4 regions of the Cupriavidus sp. 2KB_3 genome follow, and region 4 is predicted to be linked to each of the others. Evidence: predicted binding sites of a transcription regulator. Region 4 holds the regulator's gene; each other region holds the start of a gene.
The links. The regulator LexA, encoded in region 4, represses DNA repair genes until DNA is damaged. The targets are predictions, from matches to a motif close to ACTGTATNNNNATACAGT.

Region 1 (8,045 bases), on a different contig from region 4:
GCGCCACGCCGCGCGAGCGCATTGTCGAGATCGCCATGCAGGAGTGGCGCAAGTGGGGCAGCCAGACCATGCGCATTGGCCGTGACGATGCCGCCTGCGTGACGCACAGTCCCCTGCCCGCCCCGGTGGTCGCCCAGCCGTTTACGCCCATCGCCCCGGAAGGCGCCCAGTCGGCGGACGATGAAACGGACGAGAACGGGCATGCAACCGATTGCATACGCTTTCCCGATGGCACCGGCATGGAAGCCACCGCGCAAGGCTGCCGGATGGCCCAACGTTACTGGGGCATCGTGGGCGAGGCGCCCGATTGCCGCCAGGTGACGCAAGGCGCGTGGGCGTGGTCGGCCGTGTTCATTTCCTGGGTGATGCGTAAGGCCGGGCTCAACAACGACCAGTTCCTGACCGGTCAGTCCCATGCGATGTATGTGGTGGATGCGCGGGACGGCAAACTGCCGCGCCCCGCCTTCCATATCGAGCCGATGCCGGCGCTGCCGCGGCCTGGCGATGTCATCTGCGCGCCGCGCGGGCGTGACAAGTACCTCGAGAATCTGTCCGAGATCGGCTTCGGCACCACGCCAATGCATTGCGACATCGTCGTGGCCGTGGACCCCGCCGCGCGCGTGGTGCGGGCCATCGGCGGCAATGTGCAGCAGTCGGTGACCATGAGCGAGATCGACCTCAACGATGCCGGCCAGCTCGACGCCTTCACCAACTCCCACATGCCGTGGCTGCTGGTGATGCGAAACGATTTGCAGTGATGGGACGAATCACGTGGATCAAATTTCACGTGGGTTCATCTGTACCATGAATGATTAGGCCAACCGGCCCCCATTCCAAACCCACGGTTCATTCACACCATCGCTGCCACGCGTTGATCGGCAGGCGCTGACGCGGAACACTGCGCGGTCCCTCTTTATCCCGCCTGCCGCGATGCGCCGCCTGCCTCCCAGCCCCCTGCCGTCCCTGCCCACCCTCGCCCGCCGGCTGGTGGCCGAAGGGATCGGCACGGCCTTGCTGGTCGCCATCGTGGTCGGCTCCGGCATCCGCGCGGAACGGCTGGCCGATGGCGATACCGCGTTGGCGCTGCTCTGCAACGCGCTGGCCACCGCCGCGGGTCTGCTGGCGCTGCTGGTTTCGTTTGGATCGATCTCGGGCGGACACCTGAACCCGGTGGCCAGCCTGTCCGCCTGGCTGCAAGGCCGCCTGACGGCGCGCGAGGCGCTGGCCTATGGCGTGGCGCAAAGCACCGGCGCCGTGGCCGGCGTGATGGCGGCCCATGCGATGTTCGGCTTGCCCGTGCTGGAGATGTCCACGCAGGTGCGTACCGGCGGAGGAATGTGGTGGAGCGAGTGCCTGGCCACTTTCGGCCTGGTCGGACTGGCGATGGCCACCGCGCGTACCCGGCCCGCCAGCGTGCCGTTTGTCGTGGCCGGCTATATCACGGCGGGATACTGGTTCACGTCCTCGACGTCATTCGCCAATCCGGCGCTGACGCTGGCGTGTGCGCTGACCGATACGTTCGCAGGGATTCGTCCGGGCGATGTGCCGGCTTTCGTGCTGGCGCAACTCGGCGGCGCGCTGGTCGCCACCCGGCTGTTCCAGTGGCTGTGCCCGGCGGAGTGTTCGGCTGAGTGTCCGGTCGAGGGCCTGTTACCAGCGGCGGTTGAGCTGCACGCCGAAGATCGAGCCGCTGGTCTGCGTGGCCCAGGCTTCGGCGGGCGTGGCGAACGTGATGCCATCGACGTCGCTGGCGCGGCTGTAGGTGTAGAACGCGCGTAGGTTGGCGTTGCCGGTGGACTTGCCGAGCGTGAAGGTCGGCGCCACGGTCAGCGCGGTGCGCTGGCCACCCACGCCAAACCCGGACGAGATCTGGTCGTGTGCGACCTCGAAGTTGAGCCGGAACTGGTCGTTGGCCACATAGGCCGGACGGAAGCGTGTGGCTGCCCATTGCAACGTGCCAACCGGCGAGCGGTCCAGCTGCAGGCTCGATTCCACCGAGCCGCCGATGCCCGAGCGGCCTTTCCACTCCATCGATTCCGCCACGCGCACGCGTGAGAGCGATGCGCCCATGCCCGTGTAGCCGGTCATGGCCATCCGCGCCCCCTGCCCGTACTGCACGCCCAGCCGGTTGGTGCCCATCAGCACGCCCTTCTGCTCGTGCATGGCCGAGGCCCACCAGGCGCTGCCGGTGTCCTCCATGGCCGAGAGCGGCTCCACACGCGTGAAGCCCAACTGGACATTGCCCTTGTCATTGGTGTCGATCGGGGCGCTGCGCAGGCTGTGATAGCTGGGCAGATGGGCGCCGTTCAGATCGTTACGTGCGGTGTATTGATAACTGAGTCCGAAATCGCCCAGCTTGGCGTTATCCACCCCAAACCGCATCGAGGGCGAGTTGGGTGGCAGCAGGCCGGACGACATCAGGAACGGGTTGCTCTCGCGCCGGCCGGCCCAGACGCTGGCGCCATCGAGCACGGACACGCCCGAGAGGCCGGTGACGGCGGTATAGAACTGCGGCACCAGCGCGTAGGGGTCCACGGCGGCTGCGTTGCCGTTGACCGAGGTGGCGTTGGTGCCCTTGGCCTGCGCCACGAACTGGACCTGGGTGCCGCCGCCGATGTCGGCCAGCGATTCGCGGATCTTCACCTCGCCGGTGCTGGTGCAGGCCAGCCCGCCACCCAGCCCGACCGACGGCGTGCCGCCGCCGGGGCAGGCGCGCTGCGTGCTGGCGCGGTCCTCGACCGCCGCGCGGCCGCTGTAGCCCATGCGCCATACCGTGTCGCCGGCAAGATCCTCGGCTGGCAACTGCGAGCGGAGCACCGGGGGTGCATCGGAAACCGTACCCGCTTCAGCGGTATCGACTTGATCGCCGGCGTTCGTCCCATCGGCGGCAGTCGCGCGTGCCGGCTGGACCGCCTGCGCGGGGAATTCACCCAGCCGATGCGGGAACAGGACCAGCGGCGGTGGCGGTGGCGGCGGGGCGGCGGCGGATTCGGGCGGGCCAACGAAGTCGGGGTCCACGGTGTTCTCCGCCGTGACGGTTGCCGGGGCATCGGCGGGTGCTGAATCCGTCGCATTTGCCCCATTCGCCCCATTCGCCCCATCGGCAGGCTTGCTCGCACCTGGGGCGATGGTTGGCTGGATCAGGTCGTACAGCGGGTCAGTCGCCGGCGCGGCGGCTGCCACGGGCGCAGCGGTAGGTACGCTCGCCGACGCCGAACTCGACGCCGTGGCCGTCGACGGCACCGTGCTGGCCGAGATTTGTGGTGGTGCTGCCACTTGGCTGCCGGTTTGCGCGCAGGCGACCATGCCCCAGGCTGCCATGACGGCAAACGTGAGACGGCGGGAGCGCAGGCGAGCGAATCGGGGTACAGGCAGCAGCATGGAGGCGGTGACGGCGCGCGGAGCGCCGGATGGGGGCTCCGTTTTTTAACAGGCGAACTTTTTGACCGCAAGACGGGTTACAAAATCCATCAAACCGTGCGGCATCTCACATTGCGAAAAGATCACCTCGCATAGCCGCGACGCAGCTTGGCAGTCTCTCCGTAAACCGTTGCAGAAGTGCGAATCCCTAGCGAAAACCCGCAGTCTGGAGTGTGGTCGTGCGCAAAACGCCACCGCTATAATCGACCGGCTGTTTTGGACTTGTCCTATGGGTGGGGCAGTCAACGCACATATATCTATAAGAGGAGATGTCATGGAACGTCGTTCCTTCCTGTTGAAAGCATCGGCTGTGGCCGCTACGGGGGCCCTGGCCGCGTGCGGCAAGGAAGACAAACCTGCCGCGCCCGCGGCGTCGGCGAGCGCACCGGCTGCGCCGGCCGTGGTCGGCAGCAACCCGGCGGTGGAATGGCGCCTGGCATCTAGCTTCCCGAAGTCGCTGGACACCATCTACGGCGCCGCCGAACTGTTGTCCCAGCGTGTGAAGGAGCTGACCGACGGCAAGTTCAACATCAAGGTCTTTGCCGCCGGTGAAATCGTGCCGGGCCTGCAGGTGCTGGACGCCGTGCAGAACCAGACCGTGCAGATCGGCCACACGGCCGGCTACTACTACTTCGGCAAGAACCCGACGCTGTGCTTCGACACCACCGTCCCGTTCGGCCTGACCGCGCGCCAGCAGACCGCCTGGATGATGCAGGGCAACGGCATGAAGCTGATGCGCGAGTTCTTCAAGGAATACAACGTCGTCAACTTCATGGGCGGCAACACCAATGCCCAGATGGGCGGCTGGTTCCGCAAGGAAATCAAGACCGTGGCGGACCTGCAGGGCCTGAAGTACCGCATCGCCGGGTTTGCCGGCGTGGTGCTGCAGCGCCTGGGCGTGGTGCCGCAGCAGATTGCCGGTGGCGACATCTACCCGGCACTGGAAAAGGGCACCATCGACGCGGCCGAGTGGGTGGGCCCGTATGACGACGAGAAGCTCGGCTTCTACAAGGTGGCGCCGTACTACTACTACCCGGGATGGTGGGAAGGCAGCGCCCAGCTGTCGTTCTACGCTTCCGCACCGGAGTTCGAGAAGCTGCCGGCGCAGTACAAGCGCGCGCTGGAGACGGCCACCATCGAGGCCCACACCAACATGATGGCCAAGTACGACACCGTGAACCCGCAGGCGCTGGCCCGTCTGCTGGAAAACGGCGTGAAACTGCGCCCGTTCTCGAAGGAGATCATGGAGGCGTGCTTCAAGGCCACGCAGGACGCGTACGCCGAGGAAACTGCCAAGAACCCGTCGTTCAAGAAGATCTATGACGACTGGCGCGTGTTCCGCAACAACGAGGCCGCCTGGTTCAACGTGGCCGAGCAGGGCTTCGCGCAGTTCAGCTTCGCCCGCAAGCTGTAAGGCATTGCTGTGATCTGATGTGATGCAATCGCCTCTCCCGCACGGGGGAGGCGAGTCTCAACGCCAATTGCGGCGTCCCGGTAGAATCCGCGCACCTACCGGATACTCCCATGCAACTCGGCATCTTCTACGCGCTGCTCGCGTACGTCATCTGGGGCCTGCTGCCCCTCTATATCAAATCCCTCCACGGCGTGGCGCCGCTCGAGATCCTGCTCCACCGGATGGTGTGGTCGCTGGTCTTCCTGGGCGCGATCCTGCTCTGGCGGCGGCATTTCGGCTGGCTGCGCGAGGTAGCTGGCAATCCGCGCCTGATCCTCGGCTTTGCGGCGAGCGCCGCCCTGCTCTGCGCCAACTGGTTCCTCTATATCTGGGCGGTTTCGGCCGACCGCGTGGTCGATGCGAGCCTGGGCTACTTCATCAATCCGCTGTTCAGCGTGTTGCTGGGCGTGGTGTTCCTGCACGAGCGGCTGCGGCCCGGGCAGTGGCTGTCCATCGCCATTGCGGCGGGGGGCGTGGTGTGGCTGACCGTGAGCGCCGGGCAACTGCCGTGGATCGCGCTGGCGCTGGCGGCGTCGTTCGGCGGCTACGGGCTGCTGCGCAAGACTGGGGCGCTGGGCGCCCTGGAGGGCTTGTCGCTGGAGACGCTGCTGCTGTTCCCGATCGCGGCCACCGCGCTGGGCGTGATTGTCTTCACCGGCCAGGACACCTTCCGCAGCGCAGCACCGGGTACGCAGGTCCTGCTGCTGCTGGCCGGCCCGATCACGGCGGTGCCGCTGCTGTTCTTTGCCGCCGGCGCGCGCCGGATTCCGCTCTCGCTGCTCGGCCTGCTCCAGTACACCGGCCCGACGCTCCAGCTGCTGCTCGGTATCTGGCTGTGGCATGAGCCGTTCCCGGCCCAGAAGCAGCTCGGCTATGCGCTGATCTGGGTATCGCTGCTGATCTACGCCCTCGAAGGGGTGTGGGTCTCTCGCCGCAATTCCCTCAAATCCATCAGGGCGACAAATGAAGTGTAGGTGTAAATCTATGTATCGATTCTTCCAGAGAATATCAGGCTAACCCCCTCTCGGCACGCGAGGGCCGACGCACTATACTGTACGTTTATACAGTACCGACGACGCGCACGCCCCCTTCGCCATGTCCAGCCCCGTCCGGCGCATCGCCCACCTCGACATGGACGCCTTCTATGCGTCCGTCGAACTGCTCCGTTATCCCGACCTGCGCGGCCAGGCGGTGGTCATCGGCGGCGGCCGCAATGCCGTGCCGGAGACGCTGCCCGATGGCTCGCGCCGTTATGCCCGCCTGCGCGACTACGTGGGGCGTGGCGTCGTCACCACTTCCACCTACGAAGCCCGCGCGCTGGGCGTGTTCTCGGCCATGGGCATGATGAAGGCCGCCAAGCTGGCGCCGGACGCCATCCTGCTGCCGACCGATTTCGATGCCTACCGCCGCTACTCGGGCCTGTTCAAGGCCGCCGTGCGCACCTTCACCGAGCAGGTGGAAGACCGTGGCATCGACGAGATCTATATCGATCTGACCGAGGTGCCCGGCGAGCCGGCCGAGGTCGCCGCGCGCATCAAGGCGGCCGTCAGCGAGGCCACCGGCCTGACCTGCTCCATCTGCGTGGCACCCAACAAGCTGCTGGCGAAGATCGGGTCCGAACTCGACAAGCCGGACGGCCTGACGCTGCTCACCCCGGCCGACATCCCCCGCCGCATCTGGCCACTCGCGGCGCGCAAGGTCAACGGGATTGGGCCGAAGGCGGCCGAGAAGCTGGCCGGTATCGGCATCGAAACCGTGGGCGACCTGGCCGAGGCCGACCAGGGCGTGCTCCAGACCCACTTCGGCCGCAACTACGCGAGCTGGCTGATCGAGGTGGCCCATGGGCGCGACGACCGCCCGGTGGTGGTCAGCTCCGAGCCGAAGTCGATGAGCCGCGAAACCACCTTCGAGCGCGACCTGCACCCGCGTGTGGACCGCCCGCTGCTGTCCGAATCGTTCACCAGGCTCTGCATGCGCGTGGGCGAGGACCTGCGCCGCAAGGGCTATGTGGGCCGCACGGTGGGCATCAAACTGCGCTTTGACGATTTCCGCACGGTCACGCGCGACCTGACCATGCCGGCCCATACCGCCGATGGCGCGGCGATCCGGCGCGGCGCCACGGAATGCCTGAAGCGGATACCGCTCGAGCGGCGCATCCGGCTGCTCGGCGTGCGCGTGAGCGCCCTGATCCCGGCGGACGAACAGGGCGACGACCCAGCGCCGGTGCAGGAGGAGTTCCGCTTCGAGGACGAGCGGCCGGATGCCTGATGGGGCACGGGAATGACCCTTCCGACGCATCTATTTGTCTCCCAGTAGAATCGGCGGCTTCGAACCAAGGCCGCCCCCCATGACCTCCACCGCCACTGAGCGCGCTGCCGCGCCCGCCGCCTGGATCACGCCGCTGCTGGCCACGGCCTGCGGCATGATCGTCGCCAATCTCTACTACGCCCAGCCGCTGATCGGCCCCATCGCCCGATCGCTCCACCTCTCGCCCGAGATTGCCGGGCTGATCGTCACGCTGACCCAGATGGGCTACTGCGTGGGACTGGTGCTGCTGGTGCCGCTGGGGGACCTGGTCGAGAACCGCAAGCTGATCCTGACGCTGATCGGCGCCTGTGCCGTGGCGCTGACCGCGGCGGCGCTGGCCACCCACGCCAGCGTGTTCCTGGTGGCAGGCTGCGCCATCGGCCTGTGCTCGGTGGCGGTGCAGGTGCTGGTGCCGTTCGCGGCGCACCTCGCTCCGGACCATATCCGGGGTCGCGTGGTCGGCAACGTCACCAGCGGGCTGCTGATGGGGATCATGTTGGCGCGGCCGGTGTCGAGCCTGGTGGCCGGCCTGACGGGCGGCTGGCACACCATCTTCGCGGTCTCGGCGGTGGCCATGGTGCTGCTGGCGCTGGTGCTGGCGCGCAAGCTGCCGCGCCGCCAGCCGGCGCGGGGCGTGAGCTACGGCCAGATGCTGGCGTCGATGGCGCACCTGCTCCGTACCCAGCCCGTGCTGCGCCGGCGCGCGCTGTACCAGGCCAGCATGTTCGGCGTCTTCAGCCTGTTCTGGACCACCGTCCCGCTGTACCTGGCCGGGCCCGCGTTCCGCATGTCGCAGACCGGCATCGCCGTGTTCGCGCTGGTCGGGGTGGCCGGCGCCATCGCCGCGCCGATGGCCGGCCGCTAT
Region 2 (8,045 bases), on a different contig from region 4:
ATGACGACCAGATCCACGCCGCACATCGTCGCGGCCAGGATGGCGAGTTGCGGCCCGAGCGGATGGGTCGGGTCGATGAACTGCGGCAGCACGGCCACCATGAAGATGATGCCCTTGGGGTTCGTCACGTTGGTCAGCAGGCCGGTGGCGAACCGGCGGCGGCGGCTCATCACAGCCACGCGCACGCGGCCCGCCGCGCCTTCGGCATTGCCCTCCCCATCCCCCTGCGACTCGACCTTCGCCCGCCATTGCTGAATGCCGAGATAGATCAGGTAGGCCGCGCCGATGGTCTTGACCACCACAAAGGCCTCTTCGGAGGCCAGCAGCAGCGCGCCCAGCCCGCCGCCAGCGATCAGCAGGATGATCACCAGGCCCAGTTGCAGGCCCATGATCGTCGTCGTGGTCTTCTTCAGCCCGTACGAGAGCCCGTGGCTCATCGACAGCACGGCGCCCGACCCCGGCGAAATCGCGATCACCCAGCACGCGGCGAAATACGCCAGCCACACTTCCCAACGCATCTTGTTCTCCCTGGAACGTCAGTTACATCACAAAAATCTGTCAGAACGGATGGAATCCGGTCAGGAACTGCTCCACCTGCTCGGCCTGCCGTGCGTCGCGGGCGGCGTCGCCCGCCTCCAGCACCACGGCCTGGTACGCGCGCGTGCCGGACGCCACCAGCCGCGCGGTGAGCCGGCGCGGCGATTTGTCCTGCGGCGAGACGCCGGTCACCGTCAATTCCACGCCCTCCAGGGCCACGGGCGGCTTGGCCGCCGATGTCACCGTGATCGCGCGGGTGCGCGCCGGGGCCTCGGGATGGGCGCCGAGGTTGGCCACGAGGCCGGCCTGCATCGACGCCAGCGCCTCGCGGCGCAGCGCCGCGTCGTCGGCGGGCAACGTGACCACGCCCACGGCGAACAGCGTGTCGTCGATGCGGGACGCCTCCATGGTCATCGGCAGCTTGCGCCCGGCAATCGCCACGTCGCGCGCGGCGCTGGTCGGCTTGCCGGGGTAGAGCGCGGCGTACTGGCCTTCGTCGGACAGGATGGTGCGCCAGTCATAGCGCGGCGAGCAGCCGGCCAGCGCCGCCAGCAGCACGAGGACCAGCGACGGCAGGATGGCGTGGGGAAGCGAACGGAGCGGTCGGCGGGGCTGGCGGAGCATGGAGAGCATTCTTATTAGGCAAGCGCGGTAGCGGGTGCGTCTTCGGCCACTCGCACGCCCGCTGGCGCAAGCCGGTATTATCCGGGAAGTCGCGCGCGACCGCTCGTCGCCGCATCGATTTTCTGCGAGTTTCGCCCCCGAGTTTCGCCCCCCTATGCGTCCACGCCTGTCCATCTTTCGTGCCCTGCCCTGGCTAGCGGCCCTGCTGCTGGCCAGCGGCGCCGCCCACGCGGCGGGGGGCCACCTGCCCGCCGTGACCGACGTGGCCGCCCAGACCGCCGCCGCCACCAAGGCCGGCGAGCCGCTGGTGGTGCTGGTCAGCCTGCCCGGTTGCAGCTACTGCGAGACCGTGCGCCGCAACTACCTCGCGCCGCAAGTGGCCGCCGGCGAGATCGCCGCACGGGAAGTGGACATGACCGCCGACACGCCGATCCGCGACATCGACGGCACCATGACCACCGCCAAGAAGTGGGCGCGCGCCCACAATGTTTCCGTGGCGCCGACCGTGCTGTTCCTCGACGCCAACGGCCAGCCCGTGGCCAACGCGCTGCTGGGCTTGCAGGGCGATTTCTACGGCGCCTACCTGGAGCAGGCGCTGGACACCGCGCGCGCCAAGATCGCCCGGAAGTAGAATAGCGACGCCTTGCGCTGATTTCTCGCCGATTTCTCGCCGATCCATCTCACGGGACTGCCTCCCATGTCTGATTCCACCGCCTCCACCGCCCCGAAGCGCCGCCCGATCGTGCCGATCCTCGTCGCCGTGGTCGTCCTTGCCGTGCTGGGTGTCTTCGGCTACCGCGCGCTGGCGCCGTCCAGCACCGTGCCCGCCGCCACCTTCACGCTGCTCTCGGGCGAGAAGGTCAGCACGGCCGACCTCAAGGGCAAGGTCTACCTGATCAACTTCTGGGCCACCAGCTGCACCACGTGCGTCAAGGAAATGCCCGACATGATCAAGACCTACCAGCAGTTCAAGGGCAAGGGCCTCGATTTCGTCGCCGTGGCCATGCACTACGACCCGCCGATGTATGTGGCCAACTTCGCCAAGACGCGCGAACTGCCGTTCAAGGTGGCGATGGACTCCGACGGCACGGCAGCCAGGGCCTTCGGTGACGTGCAGCTCACCCCGACGACCTTCGTGGTCGACAAGAACGGGAAAATTCTCAAGCGCTACGTGGGCGAGCCCGAATGGGAGTCGCTGCACAAGCTGCTCGACGGCGCGCTGGCCAGCGCGGCCTGATTCCGCCGACCTGACGCTCCAAGCCGCCATCGCCAGGCATCGTCTCAGAACGTCTTCCAAAGGTGCCCATTGCGGCACCTTTTTTGTTGCGCGATGGCCCCGTCCTTCCGCCCGGCTTGCCTTGGCCTGCTGTATGGATATACAGTGAGCGCCAGAATTTTCTCAGCCTCCCTCCTGTCCCTGCCCTGCCCGTGCCCCCGGATCCTGTTCTCGACGCTGACGCCCCCGACGTTCCCGCTGACGTCCCCGCCTATCTGTCCCGCCTGAACCCGGAGCAGCGCGCGGCGGCGTCGCACGCCGGGGATGCGCCGCTGCTGATCATTGCCGGCGCCGGTTCGGGCAAGACCAACACGCTGGCGCACCGCGTGGCGCACCTTGTGCTGGGCGGCGCCGATCCGCGCCGCATCCTGCTGCTCACATTCTCGCGCCGCGCCGCCGCCGAGATGGGCCGCCGCGTGGAGCGCATCGTCGATCAGGCGCTGGGCACCAGCACCGGCGCGGGCCGGGCGGCGCTGCAATGGTCGGGCACCTTCCACGCCATTGGCGCGCGGCTGCTGCGCGAGTACGCCGAGACCCTGGGGCTGGCGCCCACCTTTACCATCAGCGACCGGGGCGATTCAGCGGACCTGATGCACGTGGTGCGGCACGACCTCGGCCTCTCCGAGCAGACCTCGCGCTTTCCGCGCAAGGAAACCTGCCTCGCGATCTATTCGCGCGTGGTCAACACCCAGCTGCCGCTGGAAGTGATCCTCAAAACACAATTCCCGCGCTATGCGATGTGGGCGGACGCGCTCAAGGCCCTGTTCGCCGGCTACGTGGCCGCCAAGCAGAAGCAGCAGGTGCTCGACTACGACGACCTGCTGCTCTACTGGGCGCAGGCGCTGACCGAGCCGTCGCTGGCGCAGGACATGGCCGCGCGCTTCGACCACGTGCTGGTGGACGAATACCAGGACACCAATGCCTTGCAGGCGTCGGTCCTGCTCGCGCTGAAGCCGGACGGGCGCGGCCTGACCGTGGTGGGCGACGACGCCCAGTCGATCTACGCGTTCCGGGGCGCCACGGTCCGCAACATCCTCGATTTTCCGCAGCATTTCTCGCCGCCCGCGCATCAGGTGACGCTGGCGCAGAACTATCGCTCCACCCAGCCGATCCTGGCCGCCGCCAACGCGGTGATCGGGCTGGCTGCCGAGCGATTCACCAAGGATTTGTGGTCCCTGCGCGAGTCAGCCGAGAAGCCGGGCGTGGTGGTGGTCAACGATGAGGCCGATCAGGCGCGCTTCGTGGTGGAGCAGGTGCTGGCGCGGCGCGAGGCCGGGCTGACGCTGATGGCGCAGGCCGTGCTGTTCCGCGCCGCCGACCACAGCGCCCAGGTCGAGATCGAACTGGCCCGCCGCAACATCCCGTTCGTGAAGTTCGGCGGCCTGAAATTCCTGGAGTCGACCCACGTCAAGGACGTGATGGCCGTGGTGCGATGGCTGGAGAATCCGCGCGACCGCATGGCCGGCTTCCGCACCCTGCAACTGCTGCCCGGCGTGGGCCCGAAGACCGCCGCGCGCGTGCTGGAGGGGCTGGAAGCGGCCACCGAACCGCTGCTGGCGCTGGAAGCCTTCGAGCCCCCGCCCGCCGCCGCACCAGCCTGGGCCGAGCTGATCGCCCTGGCACGCGGGCTGATGGCGCCTGCCTCGCCGTGGCCATCGGAGTACGAGCAGGTGGTGGCGTGGTACCTGCCGCATCTGGAGCGCATTCACGACGATGCCGCCGCGCGGCAGGCCGATCTCCAGCAGATCGAGCGGATCGCGGCCACCTATGCCTCGCGCGAGCGCTTCCTGACCGAACTGACGCTCGATCCGCCAAGCGCGTCCAGCGACGAGTCCGGCGTGCCCTCGCGCGACGAGGACTACCTGATCCTGTCCACGATCCATTCGGCCAAGGGCCAGGAATGGAAGGCGGTCTACGTACTCAATGCGGTGGATGGCTGCATGCCGTCTGACCTTGCCACGGGCACCACGGAAGAGATCGAGGAAGAACGCCGGCTGCTCTATGTGGCGATGACGCGCGCCAAGGACCACCTCGACATCGTGGTACCGCAGCGCTTCTACGTCCATCAGCAGGTAGGATTTGGCGACCGCCACGTGTACGCGTCGCGCACGCGCTTCCTGCCGAACCGGGTGATGCCGAACTTCTACAGCCGGTCCTGGCCGCCCCCGCCGATGCCCGGCGACGCGCCGGCCAAGGCTCCCCTGCCCCAGGTGGACCTGGCCAGCCGCATGCGCGATATGTGGAAATAGGCCGGGCAGCCGGCTGAAAATCCAATCAGACGAGTTCGACGCCGGCCTGCCGCACTACATCCAGCAAGGCGCCGTCGCGCAGCAGCGCGGCCACGGCCTCGATGTCATCGGTCATGTAGCGATCCATCGCCAGGAACGGCACGCGTGCGCGCACGAAGTGGAACACGGCGCGGCCCGTCGGCGCCAGTTGCTCCACCGCGCCGGCCAGTTCGGCGGCCTGGCAGGCGGCCAGCAGTTCGATGGCCAGGATGTACTGGTTGTTGTCGAGGATGCGGCGCGCGTTGCGGGCCGCAATCAGCCCCATGCTCACCACGTCCTGGTTGTCGCCATTGGACGGCACGCTCTGGATGCTGGCCGGGCTGCAGATCGTCCGGTTCTCGGCGATCAGCGCCGTGGCCGGATACTGCGCGCCGGCAAACCCGCACGACAGCCCCTCGTTGGCGGCCGCCAGGAAGGCCGGCAGGCGGTTGTTCAGGTGCGGGCTCAGCAGCCGGTTCAGGCGGCGCTCGGACACCACGCCCAGCTGCGTCGCGGCGATGGCGAGGAAGTCCATCGCAAACGCCACCTGCTGGCCATGGAAGTTGCCGCCGTGGAACAGCGCGCCATCATCGAAGAACAGCGGGTTGTCGTTCGACGAATTGAGTTCGCGCTCGACCACCGTGGCGCAATGCTCCAGCGTGTCACGCACAGCGCCCAGCACCTGCGGGATGCAGCGCAGCGTGTAGGCCTTCTGGATAAAGACGCCGGTGCCGGTGTTCTTCTCGTCGCCGGCGCGCGTCTTCATCTCGGCGGACAGCTCGCCATGACCGGCCAGGCGGTCGGAATCGGCCAGCAGCGCGCGCAGGTTGGCGGCGGAGCGGATCTGGCCCGGGTGCGGCTTGGCGATGTCGTGGCCGTGGGCCATGAAGGCGTCGGCGGAGGCGGACAGCCCCTCCAGCGCCAGCGCGGCGATGATCTCGGCCTGCGTGATCTGGGCGCGCAATGTCTCCAGCAGCAGGCAGGACACCCCCGTCATGGCCGAGGTGCCGTTGATCAGCGCCAGCCCTTCCTTGTAGGCCAGCGCGATGGGGGCGATGCCGTGCTCGCGCAGCACCTCGGCGGTGGGCGCGGTGCCGCCATCGGCGGTCAGGACCATGCCTTCGCCGATCAGCGTGATGGCCACGTGGGAGAGCGGCGCGAGGTCGCCGCTGGCGCCCAGCGAGCCCACCTGCGGCACGGCCGGCGTGATTCCGGCGTCCAGATACTTCAACAACTGTTCGATGACCAGCGGGCGCACGGCCGAGTAGCCGCGCGAGAGCGCGTTGGCGCGCGCCACCATCATCGCCCGCACTTCGTCGCGCGCGAACAGCGGGCCGACGCCGGCGCAGTGGCTGCGCAGCAGGTTTTCCTGGAGCGCGCGGCCGTGTTCGATATCCACCCAGTTATGAACCAGCTCGCCGAAGCCGGTGGAGACGCCGTAGATCGGCACATTGGCCGAGGCCACCTGCTCGAAGCGCGCGCGGGCTTCGCCCACCTTGTCGAGCACGGCGCCCGGCACCCGCGCGGCGCGGCGGCCACGCGCCACATCGACAACAGCAGGCGCGGTAAGTTGATGGCCGTCGATGTCGGCGGCAGGCAAGGCGGAGCGGGTGACTTCGGACATGGGGCGGATCAGCAATCACAGGGGGCGCACGAGGCGAAGGGCCCCGAGTGTACCAAGCCCGTTACAGTCCGTAGCGCTTGATCTTGTCGTACAACGTGGCCTTGCCGACCTGCAGCAGATCCGCCGCCTGGCTCACCGCGCCACCGGTGCGCGCCAGCGTATCGGCGATGACGGCGCGCTCGTAGTGCTCCATGCGCTCGCGCAGCGGGGTGGAGTCGTCCACGGTGTCCGGCTTGCCGCTCACGCCCTCGGGCACGCCCAGCACCAGCCGGTCCGCCGCGTTGCGCAGCTCGCGCACATTGCCGGGCCACGGGCGCTGCATCAGTGACTGACGCTGCATCTCCGAGAGGATCGGCGCGGGGCGCTGGTAGCGCACGGCCGCCACCAGCATGAAGTGCTCGAACAGCGGCACGATGTCCTCGCGGCGGTCGCGCAGCGGCGGCAGCGGAATCGTCACCACGTTGAGCCGGTAGAGCAGATCCTGGCGGAAGGCGCCCTGCGCCACCAGCCCCTCCATGTCGCCCTTGGCCGCCGCCACGATGCGCACGTCGATCGGCACCGAGGTATTCGACCCCAGCCGCTCCAGCGTGCCCTCCTGCAACACCCGCAGCAGCTTCACCTGGAGCGCCAGCGGCATGCTCTCGATCTCGTCGAGGAACAGCGTGCCGCCTGATGCATGCTCCAGCTTGCCCACGCGGCGCTTGCCCGCGCCGGTGAAGGCGCCGGCCTCGTGGCCGAACATCTCGCTCTCGAAGATCGCCTCGGGCACCGCGCCGCAGTTCAGGGCGATGAAGGGCGCGTCGCGCCGGGTGGACAGCGCGTGGAGGCTGCGCGCCACCAGTTCCTTGCCGGTGCCGGTTTCGCCGTTGATCATCACCGGCACATCGGTGGGCGCCACGTTGGCGATCAGGTCGCGCACGCGCGCCATCGCCGCCGAGCGGCCGATGATGCGCGTGCCCGCCGCCGGGCCCGCCAGCTCGCGCCGCAGGGCCACGTTCTCCAGCTCCAGCGCGCGGCGCTCCAGGGCGCGGCGCACCGTGTCGGTCAGGCGGTCCGCCCCGAACGGCTTCTCGATGAAGTCGTAGGCGCCTTCGCGCATGGCCTGCACGGCCATCGTGATGTCGCCGTGGCCGGTGACCAGGATCACCGGCACGCCGGGCGCGGCGTTGCGGCAGTGGTGGAGCAGATCGAGCCCGCTCGCGCCGCCCAGCCGCACATCGGTGACCAGCACGCCGGGGAAGTCGGCGGACAGATGCGGCATGGCCGCCTCCGCCGAGGGCAGCGCCAGCACCGCGAACCCGGCCAGTTCCAGGCTCTGCGCCGTGGCCTGCCGCACCAGCGGCTCATCCTCCACAAACAGCACGCGCAATCCGTCTTGTATCGCCATCCCTTATTCCTGCTTGCCTTGTCAGGCCGTAGTGGCGGGCTGGTGCGCCCGCCGCAAAGTCACCACGAATTCGGCGCCACCGCCTTCCGCGTTCTGCGCCGTCAGCTGGCCGCCGAACTCGCGCACGATCGACGTGGAAATCGCCAGCCCCAGCCCGAGCCCCTGGCCGATCTCCTTGGTGGTGAAGAACGGCTCGAACAGGCGCGGCAGCACATCGGGCGGAATCCCGGGGCCATTGTCGCGCACGGACACGCTCACCGCCTCGGGCGCGACGTGCACGGTGATGTCGATGTGGCCGGCCTGGCGTGCCTCAGGCCCCTCCCCGGCAAT
Region 3 (8,045 bases), on a different contig from region 4:
TTCAGGGCTTCTTCAACCGAGAAAGCCGGGATGCCGCGCGGAACCGGCACATTGTATTTGCGCAGGATTTCCTTGCCTTGATACTCATGGATATTCATGCGTGTTTCCTTTCGGGTAGGCGTAAAGGGATGGGAAAAATGGGGGAGACGATTCGTCTCTCGCTGTTCCTGTGGGCGGACCGTGACGGTCAGCCCGAGGTTCCGTTGGGCCGGTGGGCCAGGGTGTCGCCGCCCGATGCCGGAGCATCGGCGCGTGACGCGGTCTGGGACGATGACGCCGCAGCGCCGGCCTTCGGTGCCGGCTGGTAGCCATACCAGCGCGGGTAAAACTGGCGAACCACCTCGCCCTCGAAATGGAGCGCGTGGCATCCATGGAGCTGGTAAGGCGGTTCGGGATTCGGATCGTTGACAGTGGCGCCGTCGCGCACATTGAAGACATCGCCGGCAAAGGCCTGGATGGCGGCAGTCGGCAGCACGCCGGCCAGCTCGGTCAGGTGGGTGCAGCCGGCCACGCCGGACAGCCGCTCGCGCACCGCCTTGCGGAACCCCTTCGTCAGGTTCAGGCCGATCAGCTTCCGGTAGGCCGGGCCGATCGTGTCGCAATGTGTCGGATACGGCACCCAATCGGAGCAGGCCTCGGCATCCACCACGTTCATGCGGAGGTCGATCGTCACGCGCAGCCATAGGTCGTGCAGCGGCTGGCCATTGGGGCGGATGCCGCCGCCGGCGAGTTCGATGTCACGTGGCTTGGTGTCGGTGAGGCGCGCCTCGATGTCCCACAGGCCGTCTTCCCGCGCATACGCTTCCGCCGTGATGGCACGGCGATGACGCAAGGTGCGGTTGGCAGGCGGGGAAAGTGGCATGACAGCTGGGGCTGACGCGGGATGTTGAGGCTGTGACCGGGGGCAAACTCACGGCCGGGGCGGGACGGCCGACAGCCGCACGGCCGCCAAGGCCGGAAAACCGGGAGAGTTTAACATGCCGCGCCGCTTTGACCGGGAACATCCTGCGATATGGAATGTCGGGGGCGAATTGTTGCGCCGGTAACAACGCCGAACCACGGCGCGGCAAGGGCTGGCGGGCCGCGATCGTGCCCGGCGACACGGCCAGTGGTGCGGCGCCGCAACGCCCGGCGCCGGATCACAAAATCCCTGTTGCGCACGCAGGTATACAGCGGTCTACGCGGCGCAATCGTCACCTCATTCGTCATCTTCCGCGCCGCGGATGATCTTGCCGACCACGGCGCGCGAGAAGCCGCGCGCGACCATGAAGCGGATCTGCTTGGCCCGCGCCTCCGGGGAATCCGGGGCTGTGCCGAAGCGCTTGCGCCAGACCTCCCGGGCCCGCTCGACCTCGGTTTCCCGCAGTCGATCCTGAAGATCGTGCAATTGTTCGTTGCCAAGCTGATGGGTCTTGGCCTCCTGCATCACCCGGGCGGCGCCATAGCGGCTGGCGCGGCGATGGACCAGGCTATCGACGAACCGGTCGTTCGACAGCCAGTTCTCGCGCTCAAGCGCGTCGAGCAGGGTGTCCACCTCCTCGGGCGTCTCGGCATGCGGCGCCAGCTTGCGCCGCAGTTCGGCGCGGCTGTGCTCGCGGCGCGACAGGTAGCCGACGGCGCGGGCCTTCAGCGAGAGCGGGGGGCGGGAGCCAGCCATCAGGAGGTCATCGACAATGCAGTACCCATAAAAAAAGCCGCCGCACGATCTGCGACGGCTTCCGAGGGGCGGAGAAAGATCCGCCTCAGCCTTCGATTTCGGCCGGTGCGGCCACGGCCGCGGCGTTCATCGCCACCACGCCCAGCGCCGCACGGACCTTGTTCTCGATCTCAGCGGCGATATCCGGGTTCTCGCGCAGGTATTCGCGCGCGTTGTCCTTGCCCTGGCCGATCTTCTCGCCGTTGTAGCTGTACCAGGCGCCCGACTTCTCGACGATCTTGGCATCCACGCCGAGGTCGATGATCTCGCCCTGCCGGGAAATGCCCTGGCCGTAGAGAATGTCGAAGAACGCCTCGCGGAACGGCGGCGACACCTTGTTCTTCACCACCTTGACCTTGGTCTCGTTGCCGATGACGTCGTCGCCCTTCTTGATCGAGCCAATCCGGCGGATGTCCAGGCGCACCGAGGCGTAGAACTTCAGCGCGTTGCCGCCAGTGGTCGTTTCAGGTGAACCAAACATCACACCGATCTTCATGCGGATCTGGTTGATGAAGATCACCAGGCAGTTGGTGCGCTTGATGGTGCCGGTCAGCTTGCGCAGCGCCTGGCTCATCAGGCGGGCCTGCAGGCCGGGCAGCGAATCGCCCATCTCGCCCTCGATTTCGGCCTTCGGCACCAGCGCGGCCACCGAGTCGATCACGATCAGGTCGATCGAGCCCGAGCGCACCAGCGCGTCGGTAATTTCCAGGGCCTGCTCGCCGGTGTCCGGCTGCGAGATCAGCAGGTCGCCCACGTTCACGCCCAGCTTGCCGGCGTAGTTCACGTCCAGCGCGTGTTCCGCGTCGATAAAGGCGCACGTGCCGCCCAGCTTCTGCATCTCGGCCACTACCTGCAGCGTCAGCGTGGTCTTGCCCGACGATTCCGGACCATAGATCTCCACCACGCGGCCGCGCGGCAGGCCGCCGACGCCCAGCGCGATATCGAGCCCCAGCGAGCCGGTGGACACTACCTCGATGTCCTTTTCGATCTCGCCATCGCCCAGACGCATGATCGAGCCCTTGCCGAACTGCTTCTCGATCTGGGAGAGCGCGGCGGCAAGCGCCTTCTGCTTCTCAGCGCTCACGCCGGCGCCGGCCTTCTTGTCGTCCATGGTCGTCCTTCAGTCAATGGTGTATAAATAGGCCGCATGCGGCGCGACGCCTGATTTTTAAGCAATTTCCGACGGAAATCGGCCTGAAAAGTGATCTGGCGTGCGACCCGACCCGACTGCCCACAAGGCAGCCTGCGGAATGTCGGGTACTGTATAAAAAAACAGTATGCTTGGCAAGCCCCACCGGTTCCGCAACCGCGTGGCGTGCGATGCTGGCAACAGGGTGGAGACAACCATGCGCATTCTGATTGCGGAAGATGACGACGTGCTGGCAGACGGGCTCACGCGCTCGCTGCGGCATTCCGGCTACGCCGTCGACCACGTCGCCAACGGCGTGGAAGCCGATTCGGCCCTGTCCACCCAGCACTTCGACCTGCTGATCCTGGACCTCGGCCTGCCTCGCATGCCCGGCCTGGAGGTGCTCAAGCGCCTGCGCACGCGTGGCGCGATGCTGCCGGTGCTGATCCTGACCGCCGCCGACGGCGTGGACGAGCGGGTCAAGGGCCTGGACCTGGGCGCCGACGACTACATGGCCAAGCCCTTCGCGCTGTCCGAGCTGGAGGCGCGCGTGCGCGCGCTGGTGCGGCGTGGCGCGGGCGGCGGTGCCACGCTGATGCGCCACGGGCCGCTGGCCTTCGACCAGGTCGGCCGCATCGCCTATCTGAACGAGCAGATGCTGGACCTGTCCGCGCGCGAGATCGGCCTGCTGGAGATCCTGCTCACGCGCTGCGGGCGGCTGGTCTCCAAGGAACAGCTGGTGGACCACCTCTGCGAGTGGGGCGAGGAAGTCAGCAACAACGCCATCGAGGTCTACGTGCACCGGCTGCGCAAGAAGATTGAAGTGGGCGGCATCCGCATCGCCACGGTGCGCGGCCTGGGTTACTGCCTGGAGAAGTTCCTGCCGGTGGCGGCGGTGCATGGCTGATCCGGTGGCGGCATGCGCCTGCTGAAACTGCCCTGGGGCCGCCCGCCTGCCCTTCCGGACCCGCCACCGCCCCTGCCGACCCTGGCCGATGCCGCCGCCGAGGACGCCGCGCTGGCGGACGCCCTGCCGCACCTGGAAGAATCGTCCGCCCATCCCTCGCCCCGCTCGCTGTTCGGCGAAATCCTCGACTGGATGCTCGCCCCGCTGCTGCTGCTCTGGCCGATGAGCATCGCGGTCACCTACCTCGTCGCCAAGTCCATCGCCAACGGCCCGTTCGACCGCGCGCTTGAGGCGAGCGCCATCGTGCTGTCCCAGCAGGTGCGCGAAGTGAACGGGCGCGTGACGCTGCAGCTGCCGCTCTCCGCGCGCGAGATTCTGCGTGCCGACGAGACCGACAATATCTATTACCAGGTGGTGGGCAAGCGCGGCGAGTACGTGGCCGGCGACCACGACCTGCCGCTGCCGTCCGAGGAGGACCAGGGCCATGCCGGGCTGGTGTCCCTGCGCGACGACCGCGTGGCCGGCAACGACGTGCGCGTGGCCTATACCTATGTGGACCTGAAGAGCGCCGGCTCCCAGCCGGTGCTGGTGCAGGTGGCGGAGACGCTCGACAAGCGCGCGCGGCTGGCCAACGAAATCATCAAGGGCGTGATCCTGCCGCAGTTCGTGATCCTGCCGCTGGCCGTGGTACTGGTCTGGTTCGGCCTCACGCGCGGGCTGGCGCCGCTGACGGCGATCCAGCAGCGCATCCGGGCGCGCAACCCGGGCGATACCAGCCCCATCGACGAGACCGCCGCGCCGCAGGAGATCACGCCGCTGGTGGCGTCGTTCAATGACCTGCTGGCGCGGCTGGACCAGTCCGTGCAGACGCAGAAGCGCTTTATCGCCGATGCCGCGCATCAGATGAAGACCCCGCTGGCCGGGCTGCGCATGCAGGCCGAGCTGGCGCAGCGCGAGCAGTCCCCGGAGGAGCTGCGCCGCTCGCTGGCGCAGATCGCCGGCAGTTCCGAACGCACCGCGCACCTGGTGACGCAGCTGCTGTCCCTGGCGCGCATGGAGAACCTGGCCGGCGCGGGCGGCATGGCGCCGCTGGACCTGACCGCACTGGCGCGCGAGGTGGTCAAGGACTGGCTGCCGCAGGCCTGGGCGCGCCGCATCGACCTGGGGCTGGAAGCCGATGACCACCCGGTGACCATCACCGGCAACCGCCTGATGCTGACCGAGATGCTCAACAACCTGCTGGACAATGCCATCCGCTACACGCCGTCCGGCGGCCATGCCACGGTGCGCGTGGCGGCCGATCCGTTCGAGCCGTTCGCCTATCTCGATGTGGAGGACACCGGGCCCGGCATCGCCCCGACCGAGCGCGAACGAGTGATGGAGCGCTTCTACCGCGTGCTCGGCACCAATACCGAGGGCAGCGGGCTGGGCCTCGCCATCGTGCGCGAGATCGTGCAGCAGCATGGCGGCGAGGTGGCCATCGACGACCACGTCTACCAGACGTCACCCCGCCTGGCTGGCACGCGGCTGCGGGTGACGCTGCGCCGCGCGGGCGCTGGCGCTGGCGCCGGCGCCGGGGAGCCGGCATGAGGCGTACCCCGCGCGACCGCATGACGCCGCAGGAGCGGCGCGCGTGGCGCCACAACCGGCGCTGGATCGCCGCGCTGCTGGTGGTTTGGTTCGTGGTGTCGTTCGTGGTGAGCTGGTACGCGCGGGAGTTGCGCTTCGACTTCTTCGGCTGGCCCTTCTCGTTCTGGATGGGCGCCCAGGGTGCGCTGATCGTCTACGTGGCGATGGCCGCGCTCTACGCCTGGCGCATGAACCGCGCCGACCACGAGTTCGAACCTGACGACCACCCTGCCGCGACAGCCGGCGCCGATGCCGCTCCACGGGGCGCGCCGCCCACCCCTCGACCCTCCGCAGGGGCCGATGCTGCATAGCAAGACGCCCGCGCAACCTGCTGCGTGGCGCGCCCGGCGCTCCGGCGGGCCGCAGTGCAGCAAACGGGGTGGCGCGCAAGCCACGCCACCCGCTAGCGTATACCCCGACGATTTAGGCACCATTCCCGTCATTTCTGTCAGAACGCAGTAAGTTTCACCTCCCACAATCCTCCTCAACTTCGATGCAGAGGTCCGCACACGCGTGGCCGCTGACAACGGGGAACCCTTTCGATGAGACGGAGGAGACAATAATGGCAAACGCGCAAAACGTGGCAATGCCGGGGGGCAGTGCACAAAACACGCCGATGACACGCGAGGAGCGGAAGGTCATCGTGGCTTCGTCGCTTGGCACGGTATTCGAGTGGTACGACTTCTACCTGTACGGCTCGCTGGCGGCGGTCATCGCCAAGCAGTTCTTCGCGGGCCTGGACCCCACCTCGGCGTTCATCTTCGCGCTGCTGGCCTTCGCGGCGGGCTTCCTGGTGCGTCCGTTCGGCGCGCTGGTGTTCGGCCGCCTGGGCGACATGATCGGCCGCAAGTACACGTTCCTGGTCACCATCCTGATCATGGGCTTCTCCACCTTCCTGGTGGGCCTGCTGCCCAGCTACGCCACCATCGGCTGGGCGGCCCCGATCATCCTGATCGCGCTGCGCATGCTGCAGGGCCTGGCGCTCGGCGGCGAGTACGGCGGCGCGGCCACCTACGTGGCGGAGCACGCCCCGCACGGCAAGCGTGGCGCGTACACGGCCTGGATCCAGACCACCGCGACGATGGGCCTGTTCCTGTCGCTGATCGTGATCCTGCTGACGCGCGAGCTGACCGGCCCGAACTTCGACACCTGGGGCTGGCGTATCCCGTTCCTGCTCTCGATCCTGCTGCTCGCCACGTCGGTCTACATCCGGCTGTCGATGAGCGAATCGCCGGCCTTCCAGAAGATGAAGGCCGAGGGCAAGACCTCCAAGGCCCCGCTGACCGAGGCCTTCGGCCAGTGGCGCAACCTGAAGATCGTGATCCTGGCGCTGATCGGCCTGACCGCCGGCCAGGCCGTGGTCTGGTACACGGGCCAGTTCTACGCGCTGTTCTTCCTCACGCAGGTGCTGAAGGTGGACGCCAAGACGGCCAACCTGCTGATTGCCGGCGCACTGGTGATCGGCACGCCGTTCTTCATCTTCTTCGGCGCGCTGTCGGACAAGATCGGCCGCAAGTGGATCATCATGCTTGGCTGCGCCATCGCCGTGCTGACCTACTTCCCGCTGTTCAAGGCGCTGACGCACTACGCCAACCCGGCGCTGGAGCGTGCCCAGCAGTCCGCGCAGATCGTGGTCACGGCCGACCCGAAGAGCTGCTCGTTCCAGGGCAGCCCGATCGCCCGCGAGATCGACTTCCGCAGCTCCTGCGACATCGTCAAGCGCACGCTGGCCCAGGCATCGGCCAGCTATGAGGTGGTCAACGCCCCGGCCGGCACGCCTGCCTCGGTGAAGATCGGCGACAAGGAGATCAAGGCGTTCGACGCCACGGTCGTGAAGGGCGCCTTCGACGACGAGAGCAAGGCGAAGATCGCCGCGTTCAAGAAGGAAGTGTCCGGCTCGATGGCCTCCCACGGCTACCCGACCAAGGCCGACCCGGCCCAGATGAACACGATCATGGTGCTGGTGATCCTGGTCATCCTGGTGATCTACGTGACGATGGTGTACGGCCCGATCGCGGCGATGCTGGTGGAGATGTTCCCGACGCGGATCCGCTACTCGTCGATGTCGCTGCCGTATCACATCGGCAACGGCTGGTTCGGCGGCCTGCTGCCCACCATCTCGTTCGCGCTGGTGGCCCAGAACGGCAACATCTACTACGGCCTCTGGTACCCGATCATCATTGCCGCCATGACCTTCGTGATCGGCGCGCTGTTCATCCGCGAGACCAAGGACGTGGATATCTACGCCAACGACTGAGCCAAAGCCAGATCCAGGTTGAGCGCTACGCAACCGCGCTCAGGATAGACCGGCACCGCAAGGCAGTACACGGCCGGTCGCTCCTTCTCAGGCAGATCCACGGATCTGCCATTTTTTTGGGCAGCCGCCCCGGGGCCTGCGGAAGCTTGCATAAAACTGTCACGAGGGTGTTGACAGGCGCCAAAGCGTGGGTATAATTGCGGTCTTCGTTGGCGAATTAGCTCAGTCGGTTAGAGCGACGGAATCATAATCCGCAGGTCCGGGGTTCGAATCCCTGATTCGCCACCATCTATTAGAAAAGCCGCAGTCCTTCACGGGATTGCGGCTTTTTGCTTTGGGCCGCGGCTTTGCGGCCCCCTTCCGTGCGGCTCCCTTCCGGCCGTCCCGCCCCCCCGCGTGACCCGCGGCGCGCATTTTCCAACAGATC
Region 4 (8,045 bases):
TTCAGCGAACGGGAAATCTCGGAAATCTCGGTCGCGCGGTTTTCGCCGCCGCCCGAGCCGGACATCAGCTGGAGGTAATCGATAATGATCAGGCCGAGCTGCCCGCACTGGCGCGCCAGACGGCGCGAGCGCGCCCGCAGTTCCATCGGGTTCAGTGCCGGCGTTTCATCGATAAACAGCTGCGCATCGTTCATGCGCTGGATGGCATGGGTCAGGCGCGGCCAGTCCTCGTCCAGCAGGCGGCCGGTACGCAGCCGGTGCTGGTCCAGCCGGCCTACCGAGCCCAGCATACGCATGGCCAGCTGCACGCCCGCCATTTCCATCGAGAACACAGCCACGGGCAGACCCTGCTCCACAGCCACATGTTCGCCGATGTTCAGCGAAAATGCTGTCTTACCCATCGACGGACGGCCCGCCACGATGATCAGGTCACCGGCCTGCATGCCGCTGGTCATTTTGTCCAGGTCAATAAAGCCAGTGGGCACGCCGGTCACGTCAGTGGCGGTATCGCGGTGGTACAACTCATCGATCCGCTCCACCACCTGCGTCAGCAGCGGTTGGATTTCCTGGAAGCCTTTCTGGCCCCGCGAGCCCTCTTCGGCAATCGCAAAAACCTTGGATTCTGCCTCATCAAGCAGTTCACGGACCTCGCGGCCCTTTGGCGCGAAGGCGGCCGAGGCGATGTCGTCCGCCACCGTGACCAGCTTGCGCAGCACCGAGCGCTCGCGCACGATTTCCGCGTAGCGGCGGATATTCGCCGCGCTCGGCGTGTTCTGCGCCAGGGAGTTCAGGTAGGCCAGCCCACCCACCTCCTCGGCCTTGCCGGCCACCTGGAGCATTTCGTACACCGTGATCACGTCCGCCGGCTTGGTGGCGGAGATCAGGCGGGCAATGCTCTGGAAGATGAGGCGGTGATCGAAGCGGTAGAAGTCCGATTCGGAGAGGAAGTCGGCAATACGGTCCCAGGCGGCGTTATCCAGCAGCAGACCGCCGAGTACCGATTGCTCGGCCTCGATGGAGTGCGGGGGAACCTTGAGACTGTCTAGTTGGGGATCGGCGGCGGGCGCATTCATGGGGTGGGATTATAGCGGCGCCGGACCCGGCCCAAGGGCGCGGCGGCAATAAAAAAGGCAGGAGCGCGGCTCCTGCCTTCTTGTGCATCGGACACACCGGCCGGGGCCGGCGCATCGATACGGTGCTGCTTAGACGTGCTCGCCCAGGACGGACACGGTCACGTCCACCACCACGTCGGTGTGCAGCGCAACGCTGACCGGGTGGTCGCCAACGATCTTCAGCGGGCCGTTCGGCAGACGCACTTGGGCCTTCTCGACCTTGAAGCCTTGGGTTTCCAGGGCTTCGGCGATGTCGGCGTTGGTCACCGAACCGAACAGGCGGCCGTCCACACCCGACTTCTGGGTGATCTGGAGGGTCAGGCCGTTCAGCTTCTCGCCTTCGCCTTGGGCGGCGGCCAGCTTCTCGGCGGCGGCCTTTTCCAGCTCGGCGCGCTTCACTTCGAACTCGGCGATCGCGGTTTGCGTGGCGCGACGCGCCTTCTTCGACGGGATCAGGAAGTTACGAGCGTAACCGTCCTTCACGCGAACGATGTCGCCCAGGTTGCCCAGGTTGATGACTTTTTCCAGCAGAATGACTTGCATCGTGTATTTCTCCTTGCGGTCCTGGGACTATCAGTTCTTGTGCAGGTCGGTGTACGGCATCAGCGCCAGGAAGCGGGCGCGCTTGATGGCCGTATCCAGCTGACGCTGATAGTGAGCCTTGGTACCGGTCAGACGAGCCGGCGTGATCTTGCCGTTATCGCCGATGAAGTCCTTCAGGGTGTCCAGATCCTTGTAGTCGATCTGTTCCACGCCAGCCACGGTGAAGCGGCAGAAGCGCTTGCGCTTGAACAGCGGGTTCTGTTGCTGGAAGCGCTTCTTGTTCTTGTTGTCACGTTTGACGAATGCCATGATTCAATCCTTTACGAATGCTTTACATCCAGTGATGTGAAAGACGAGTGCCTTGCTGTTGCGGTGCCTGCGGGCGAGGAATCCTTCGCAGTCGAGCAGCGTGCCGAGCGGTAACCGCTCCAGACGCTGGCCGACGGGACCAATCCCCATCGCCGCGAGGGCGAATTCCACCTGCCGGGGCGTTTCCGCCTCCGTGACCTCGCCGACATGCTGCAGGATGCAGTTGACGACGGGCACGCCGGCCGGGGTGTAGCGCAGCGCATCGCGCTCCGCGAGGGTGGCGGTCAGCCTTAACTGGTTCACCGCTGTGCTCCCCCGCTCTCGCTACCTGGCCTGCCGTGGTGGATTTCGCCTGCCACGACCGGCACCGCAGACTGCATTCAGGCAGCCTGGCCTTCCGTGGTCGTTTGCGCGGCCTTGCGGGCTTCTTCGCGCTGCACTTCCTTCATCATCGGCGAAGGAGCGGTCTCGGCCTTCTTGGTCTGCACGATCAGGTGACGCAGCACGGCGTCATTGAACTTGAAGGCGTGCTCGAGTTCGGCCAGGGTGTCCTTGCCGCATTCGATGTTCAGGCAAACGTAGTGAGCCTTGGCCAGCTTCTGGATCATGTAGGCCATCTGACGGCGGCCCCAGTCTTCCACGCGGTGAACCTGGCCGTTTTGCGACGTGACGAGCTGCTTGTAACGCTCGATCATCGCCGGCACTTGTTCGCTTTGGTCCGGATGGACGATAAATACGATTTCGTAATGACGCATTGACGCTCCTTTTGGATGTAGCCACCCGGGCGCCATGTCCGGTGTGGCAAGGTTGAATAGCCCGCGAGTATAGCCCGGTTCCGGGCCAGCACGCAAGCCGCCATCCCGGCCGCACGGCGGGAATCCCTCAGTATTGTCGGAAAACGGCTTGCAGGCGAGTCGGATCAGAGCCAAGCGACGCATCCGCCGCCAGCGCCAGCAGCAGCAGCACACGCGCCTTGTAGGGATTGAGATTGCCGGCAGAGGCGAATTCGCCCGAGGTCGGGCGCGGGCGTCCCGGCCCCGCCACATGGCCGGCGCCCGTGCGCGAGCTTCGCACCACGGCCACCCCCTGTGCGGCCGCATCGGCCAGCGCGTCGCCCAGCGTCTCATGGACCGAGCCATTGCCGGTAGCCGCCACCACAAACCCCTTCACGCCGGCCGAGACCATCGCATCCACGGCCACCCTGCCCGGCTGGGCATAGCTCGCCACGATCTCGACCAGCGGCCACGCTGCGGGCACGGGCAGCGCAGGCGCATCATTGGGGACCAGTGCACGCGTGAAGCGCACGTAGGCATCCTGCACGAAGCCGATCGGACCGCCCGCCGGCGACGTGAACGCATCCACCGCCGAGGTATGACCCTTGGCGACATCGCGCGCCGCATGAATCTCCTGGTTCAGCACCACGAGTACACCCTGCCCGCGCGCCTCCGGGCTTGCCGCCACGCGCACCGCGTCAAGCAAATTCAGCGGACCATCGGCTGAGAGCGACGTGGAGGGGCGCATTGCCGCAGTCAGCACCACCGGCACCGAACCCCGGTGCGTCAGGTGCAGGAACATCGCCGTTTCTTCAAGCGTGTCCGTGCCGTGCGTGATGACCACGCCCGCCACATCGGGCTGCGCACTCCAGTGCTCCACGCGCGCAGCGAGCGTCACCCACAGGCTGAAGGCCATGTCCTTGCTGTCGATCTGGGCCACCTGCTCCGTCTCCACGCGAGCCACCTCGCCCAGCGCGGGCACGGCCTGGACGAGTGACGAGACCGGCACGGTCGCCGCCCGGTACTGCGCAGTGCTGGCGGAACTGCCGGATGAGCCGGCGATGGTGCCGCCGGTGGCGAGCACGACGATACGGGGCAGTGACGTAGACATATAGCGAGAAAATCGAGGGAAATGAGCGCGGGGTCCGGGCGATTGTAACTGTGGCGCGCCTGACGCCGCGCCTCTCGCAAACCCGTGTCGCCGGGCGCACTGGCGCTGCAACGGTGTCGCGCATGCCCGACATCGTCACTGCAAATTGTGCTTGCACTTCACTCGATACTGTATAAAATCACAGCATACTGTTTAAACATACAGTGCTTCGGCACGAGAGATCGGCGACACATGGCGACCCTGACACCCCGGCAGCAGCAGATCTTCGACCTGATCCGCAACACGATCCGGCACACCGGCATTCCGCCCACCCGCGCGGAGATCGCGTCGGAATTCGGCTTCTCCTCGCCCAACTCTGCTGAGGAACACCTGCGGGCGCTGGCCCGCAAGGGTGTGATCGAACTGACGCCAGGGGCATCGCGCGGCATCCGGCTCAAGGTGGCACGCAGCGATTCGGAGATGCCGGACCAGTTTTCACTACCGATGGCCGGCGTGATGCAATTGACGCTGCCGCTCGTGGGCCGAGTGGCCGCAGGCAGCCCGATCCTTGCCGCTGAACACATCGACCGTCAATATCAGGTGGATGCCTCAGTATTTGATGATCGCCCTGATTATCTGCTGCGCGTGCGGGGCCTGAGCATGCGCGATGCCGGCATCCTCGACGGTGACCTGCTGGCCGTCAGGAAAGCCAGCGAAGCGGCCAACGGCAAGATCGTCGTCGCACGCATCGGCGACGACGTGACCGTCAAGCGCCTGAAGCGGCGCGGCGACATGATTGAGTTGATCGCCGAGAACCCAGATTTCGAGAATATCGTGGTGCAGGCCGGCCGCGAGGAATTTTCCCTGGAAGGCATCGCCGTTGGGCTGATCCGCTCCTCGGGCTTCTGATTTCCAAGACCTGGCAGGCGGCCGCCTGCCCTGGTCCCCCAGATTTGCATTGCCAACGCCGCCCCGTTCTCTCCAGATAACGGGCGCGGACTCCTGCTGTCGCAAACTTCGAGGTGCCGCCATGCTACAAGTCAACCACACCGCTTCCCGCCGCCCGGTCAAGCCCGTGCCGTTCCGCCAAACCAAGGGCGTGCGCGTCTACCAGGGCGCCCAGCGTCGTACGATGGTCGGCAGCATGGCCGCGATCTGCCGGATGCTGGAGCTTGCGGATATGCCCGGCAAGCTGGACGCATAAACCGCGAGCGGCGGATCCGCGCCGCAAGGGAACATTGTAAATAGTGCAGTTGCGAGCCCACCACGTGAAATTAAGAGCACGCTTAATTTGGCTGGGAAGGTGCTTTACACTCGATGGCGCGCACCCGTAGTCCTGGCGCATTGGCGCCGATGCGCGAAACCGGAACTTGTCGACCCGCCGAGTGCCGGTTTTTTTTCGCCTCACGACCGGGGTCGGGCTAATCAACCCGGATACATGCCGGTCATGTTCTTGCGCAGACGATCCCACAGCATGCGCGCGCGCCGTACGGTCGCGCTCAGACCCGCCGAATAGCCGGGATCGTAATAGTGAATCAGCAACGACCGGCGCTCGCCAACTTCCACATCCAGATTGGCATGCTGGAGCACAAAGCCGTTGAAGACATAGACGCTACCCGGCTCCACCGGCACGCGATTGCAGCGGCCACGCCGCAGATCGCGAAGTGTCAGCCATTTTCTGAACGGGAACGGCAGATTGCGCTGAATACCATGGCGAAGCTTGCAGAAAACATTGCTCATCGTGGACACCGCCACGCGCGGCGGGTGATAAATCAGCAGATCGCCGTTGCAAACGCCATCGGGAGCGAGCTTCAACGGAATCAGCAGCGTCAGCAGATGCGAATCGTAGTGGCGGCAATGGCTCTCGTTGCGCGTTGACGTGCTGGCACAGCGAATCACGTGAAATGCGTCCCAGCGCAGCGACTTCTTCAGGAGCGTGGCGCCCATGGCCCGGGTCTCCGCACACACCATCTCTTCCAGCTTGCGGAAGGCTTCATTGCGGCGCAATAACTCAGCCATCGCGAATGGCTCGGCACGCTCAGGCTGTTCGCCGAAAGATCGATCGATGGCCGCATTTATCTCAGCCAAGGCCGGCATCGGGATCACACCAGCGAATGCCGCCAGTGCGACATCAGGGTTGAATCGAATTCGCTCCGCCACAGTATGACCTCGCGCTTCGTGTAGGAAATTGCCTAGATGATATGGATTAGACCATTTGGCCCGTCGTGAAGCGTAGCGAAAATCATTCTCGAAAACCTGTCGTTATGTGTGCTGGCGCACACGATCCGGGAACAAAGTTAACAATACACACGCCCCGACGGTTTTCCGGCACATGAACCGATCAGCGATTATTCTTTTGTTGAAGAATCGACGGGTACTGGCTACGTAAGGAAAGCAATGAGCACAAGGCTGGCGGCATGGTTCATGGTCGTCGCTGCACTGATTTCGGGGCCGGGGCTCGCTGCCGAATTCGGCAGCAAGGGCGGCCCCGAGCCTGCCAATATCGATCAAATTACTGCCCTTCTTCACGAAACCCCCTACGACCTGGAACTGCTGATCAGCTTCGGGACATCGAAAGGCGGATCGGCGGGCCATATCGCCCTGGGTGTCCGTGACGACGCGCTAGGCGATGACATCGTCTACTCGGCAAACTTCTACGCCGACCGCTCGCCCAAACACGAGAATGACTTTTACACCGCCGATCTGATGGCCGGCATCCCTAAGAAGGAATATCTGTTCAAGACGGCTTCCTCCATCGCGGAAACGACGATGTTCGGCCTCGACTATGGCGAGATTTACAAGCGGTCAGTGATTGGTGTGCGGGTCTTCGGCGTGCCCAGTCGGGAAAAGCACTCGCTGGTCGATTACTTCCGCCGCATCAATGACGATTACCATCGACGGGCAACGAGCACCGAATATCACAGCGGCACGATCCAGTACGATTATTTGCGCCTGAACTGCGCCAAAACTATCGGTGCCGCATTCAAGTACGGTGCCGGCTACAAGGATCTGGCGATAAAGAGTCCCAGAGTCCTGTCCGGGCGGCGCGTGGTAGCAGCCGCGACCGCGAACATTCCCACGGAGATGGCGATGAAGCTAATCAAGGAATGGGGCAAGCGGGGCTACGGCATGGACGTGGTGCTGTACAAAAAGTACAGCAACTCCACCTATGTGGAACCTCGTGAAGAGGAGAAAGTGGCATTCAAGGACCTGCCCAACCGCTTCCCCTCCGTCCTGTCCCTCGATTTCCGCAGGGAACAAGGCGCCTATCGCGACTTCGACAATCTTTATGCCATGTACCTGTTCTACAACCTGGGCCGGTTCAGCGTGCGCGTGAACGAGCAGACGCTGCTGCTGGAGATCGAGAAGGACAAGGAACCGACGCCCTATCGGCAAGCCGCTGAACTGGCCAAGACCAGCGCCAAATCGGACAGCGAGAAGTTCCGCCGTCATGCCGTCTTTGACCCGCTCGGCACAAAGATCGGCGAGACGCCGGACAACACCCATCTCTACAATTTTCCGGAGGAGAAGCAAGGTGGCACTTCGCCCTAAGCCTGGCCAACTGACAACACGCGCGTAGAAAAGCAAAACGGCCACTTGAGAAATGGCCGTTTTGTTAAGCAATTTGGGGTGGCTGATGGGACTCGAACCCACGACGACAGGAATCACAATCTGATGCCTCAAGCCATGCGCAGCGTGGCTTTGCGGGGAGCTCGTGGGAATACCGAAGGTCCAAAACAAACGGGATTTTTCGTGTTTTTCGGTGAGTATTCCCACGAGATAGGCGCCGCGATACCGTGGTACCCGGTGGGCCGCCAGGCCCGCCGTCTTCGATTCCGCATCGGCGCCCCCGTCCCCTGACCTACCGTGCCACGGCCGGGTCGTGAGGTTCCATATCCCACTTTAGACGGGAATGGCAGGCGTCACTCAACGGCCATAATGTCTTGATTCATCCAAGAATGAGACATAGCAATGGGGCAACCGGGGCGCTGGAATTTTCACCAGTACATCACTGAATCGTCCAGAGATGTGATTGAAAAGTGGTCAAAAGATCATGTTTCCGTGCGCGCCCGCGCTAGCATGGCGCGAGCCTTAGATCACCTTCGGGATCAGCCGAAAGCCGAGTGAGACCGACCGCACGCAAGCTCATTGGGCCATCACATTTATGTGATACGATTCAAAGACGAGAATAGAACTCAATTGCGTCTTTTCGGTCAC

Region 1: a site for LexA is predicted at 5,924-5,941, ahead of dinB (DNA polymerase IV). Genes of this name have one in related genera too.
Region 2: a site for LexA is predicted at 2,527-2,544, ahead of AB4120_RS02320 (ATP-dependent helicase). Genes of this name have one in related genera too.
Region 3: a site for LexA is predicted at 2,956-2,973, ahead of recA (recombinase RecA). Genes of this name have one in related genera too.

The regions. Positions count from the first base shown of each region.
Region 1 is NZ_JBFRHD010000032.1:35,240-43,284, reverse strand. It holds gene AB4120_RS26295 (DUF2272 domain-containing protein) at 1-758, shown strand, start outside; gene AB4120_RS26290 (aquaporin) at 931-1,779, shown strand; partial or broken gene AB4120_RS26285 (carbohydrate porin) at 1,723-2,763, opposite strand; gene AB4120_RS26280 (TRAP transporter substrate-binding protein) at 3,695-4,834, shown strand; gene rarD (EamA family transporter RarD) at 4,945-5,847, shown strand; gene dinB (DNA polymerase IV) at 5,969-7,141, shown strand; gene AB4120_RS26265 (MFS transporter) at 7,221-8,045, shown strand, end outside.
Region 2 is NZ_JBFRHD010000002.1:115,463-123,507, forward strand. It holds gene AB4120_RS02300 (LysE family transporter) at 1-518, opposite strand, end outside; gene AB4120_RS02305 (hypothetical protein) at 559-1,161, opposite strand; gene AB4120_RS02310 (thioredoxin fold domain-containing protein) at 1,316-1,792, shown strand; gene AB4120_RS02315 (TlpA disulfide reductase family protein) at 1,859-2,398, shown strand; gene AB4120_RS02320 (ATP-dependent helicase) at 2,590-4,686, shown strand; gene cmdF (tyrosine 2,3-aminomutase) at 4,712-6,328, opposite strand; gene AB4120_RS02330 (sigma-54-dependent transcriptional regulator) at 6,390-7,709, opposite strand; gene AB4120_RS02335 (sensor histidine kinase) at 7,737-8,045, opposite strand, start outside.
Region 3 is NZ_JBFRHD010000008.1:223,440-231,484, forward strand. It holds gene sucC (ADP-forming succinate--CoA ligase subunit beta) at 1-98, opposite strand, end outside; gene AB4120_RS11260 (DUF2889 domain-containing protein) at 188-862, opposite strand; gene recX (recombination regulator RecX) at 1,199-1,657, opposite strand; gene recA (recombinase RecA) at 1,743-2,807, opposite strand; gene AB4120_RS11275 (response regulator) at 3,043-3,732, shown strand; gene AB4120_RS11280 (sensor histidine kinase N-terminal domain-containing protein) at 3,745-5,322, shown strand; gene AB4120_RS11285 (DUF4212 domain-containing protein) at 5,319-5,672, shown strand; gene AB4120_RS11290 (MFS transporter) at 5,924-7,618, shown strand; tRNA gene AB4120_RS11295 (tRNA-Met) at 7,830-7,906, shown strand.
Region 4 is NZ_JBFRHD010000019.1:139,607-147,651, reverse strand. It holds gene AB4120_RS20565 (replicative DNA helicase) at 1-1,073, opposite strand, end outside; gene rplI (50S ribosomal protein L9) at 1,203-1,655, opposite strand; gene rpsR (30S ribosomal protein S18) at 1,686-1,964, opposite strand; gene priB (primosomal replication protein N) at 1,968-2,267, opposite strand; gene rpsF (30S ribosomal protein S6) at 2,345-2,719, opposite strand; gene AB4120_RS20540 (asparaginase) at 2,847-3,848, opposite strand; gene lexA (transcriptional repressor LexA) at 4,080-4,736, shown strand; gene AB4120_RS20530 (hypothetical protein) at 4,858-5,031, shown strand; gene AB4120_RS20525 (hypothetical protein) at 5,253-5,987, opposite strand; gene AB4120_RS20520 (hypothetical protein) at 6,225-7,379, shown strand.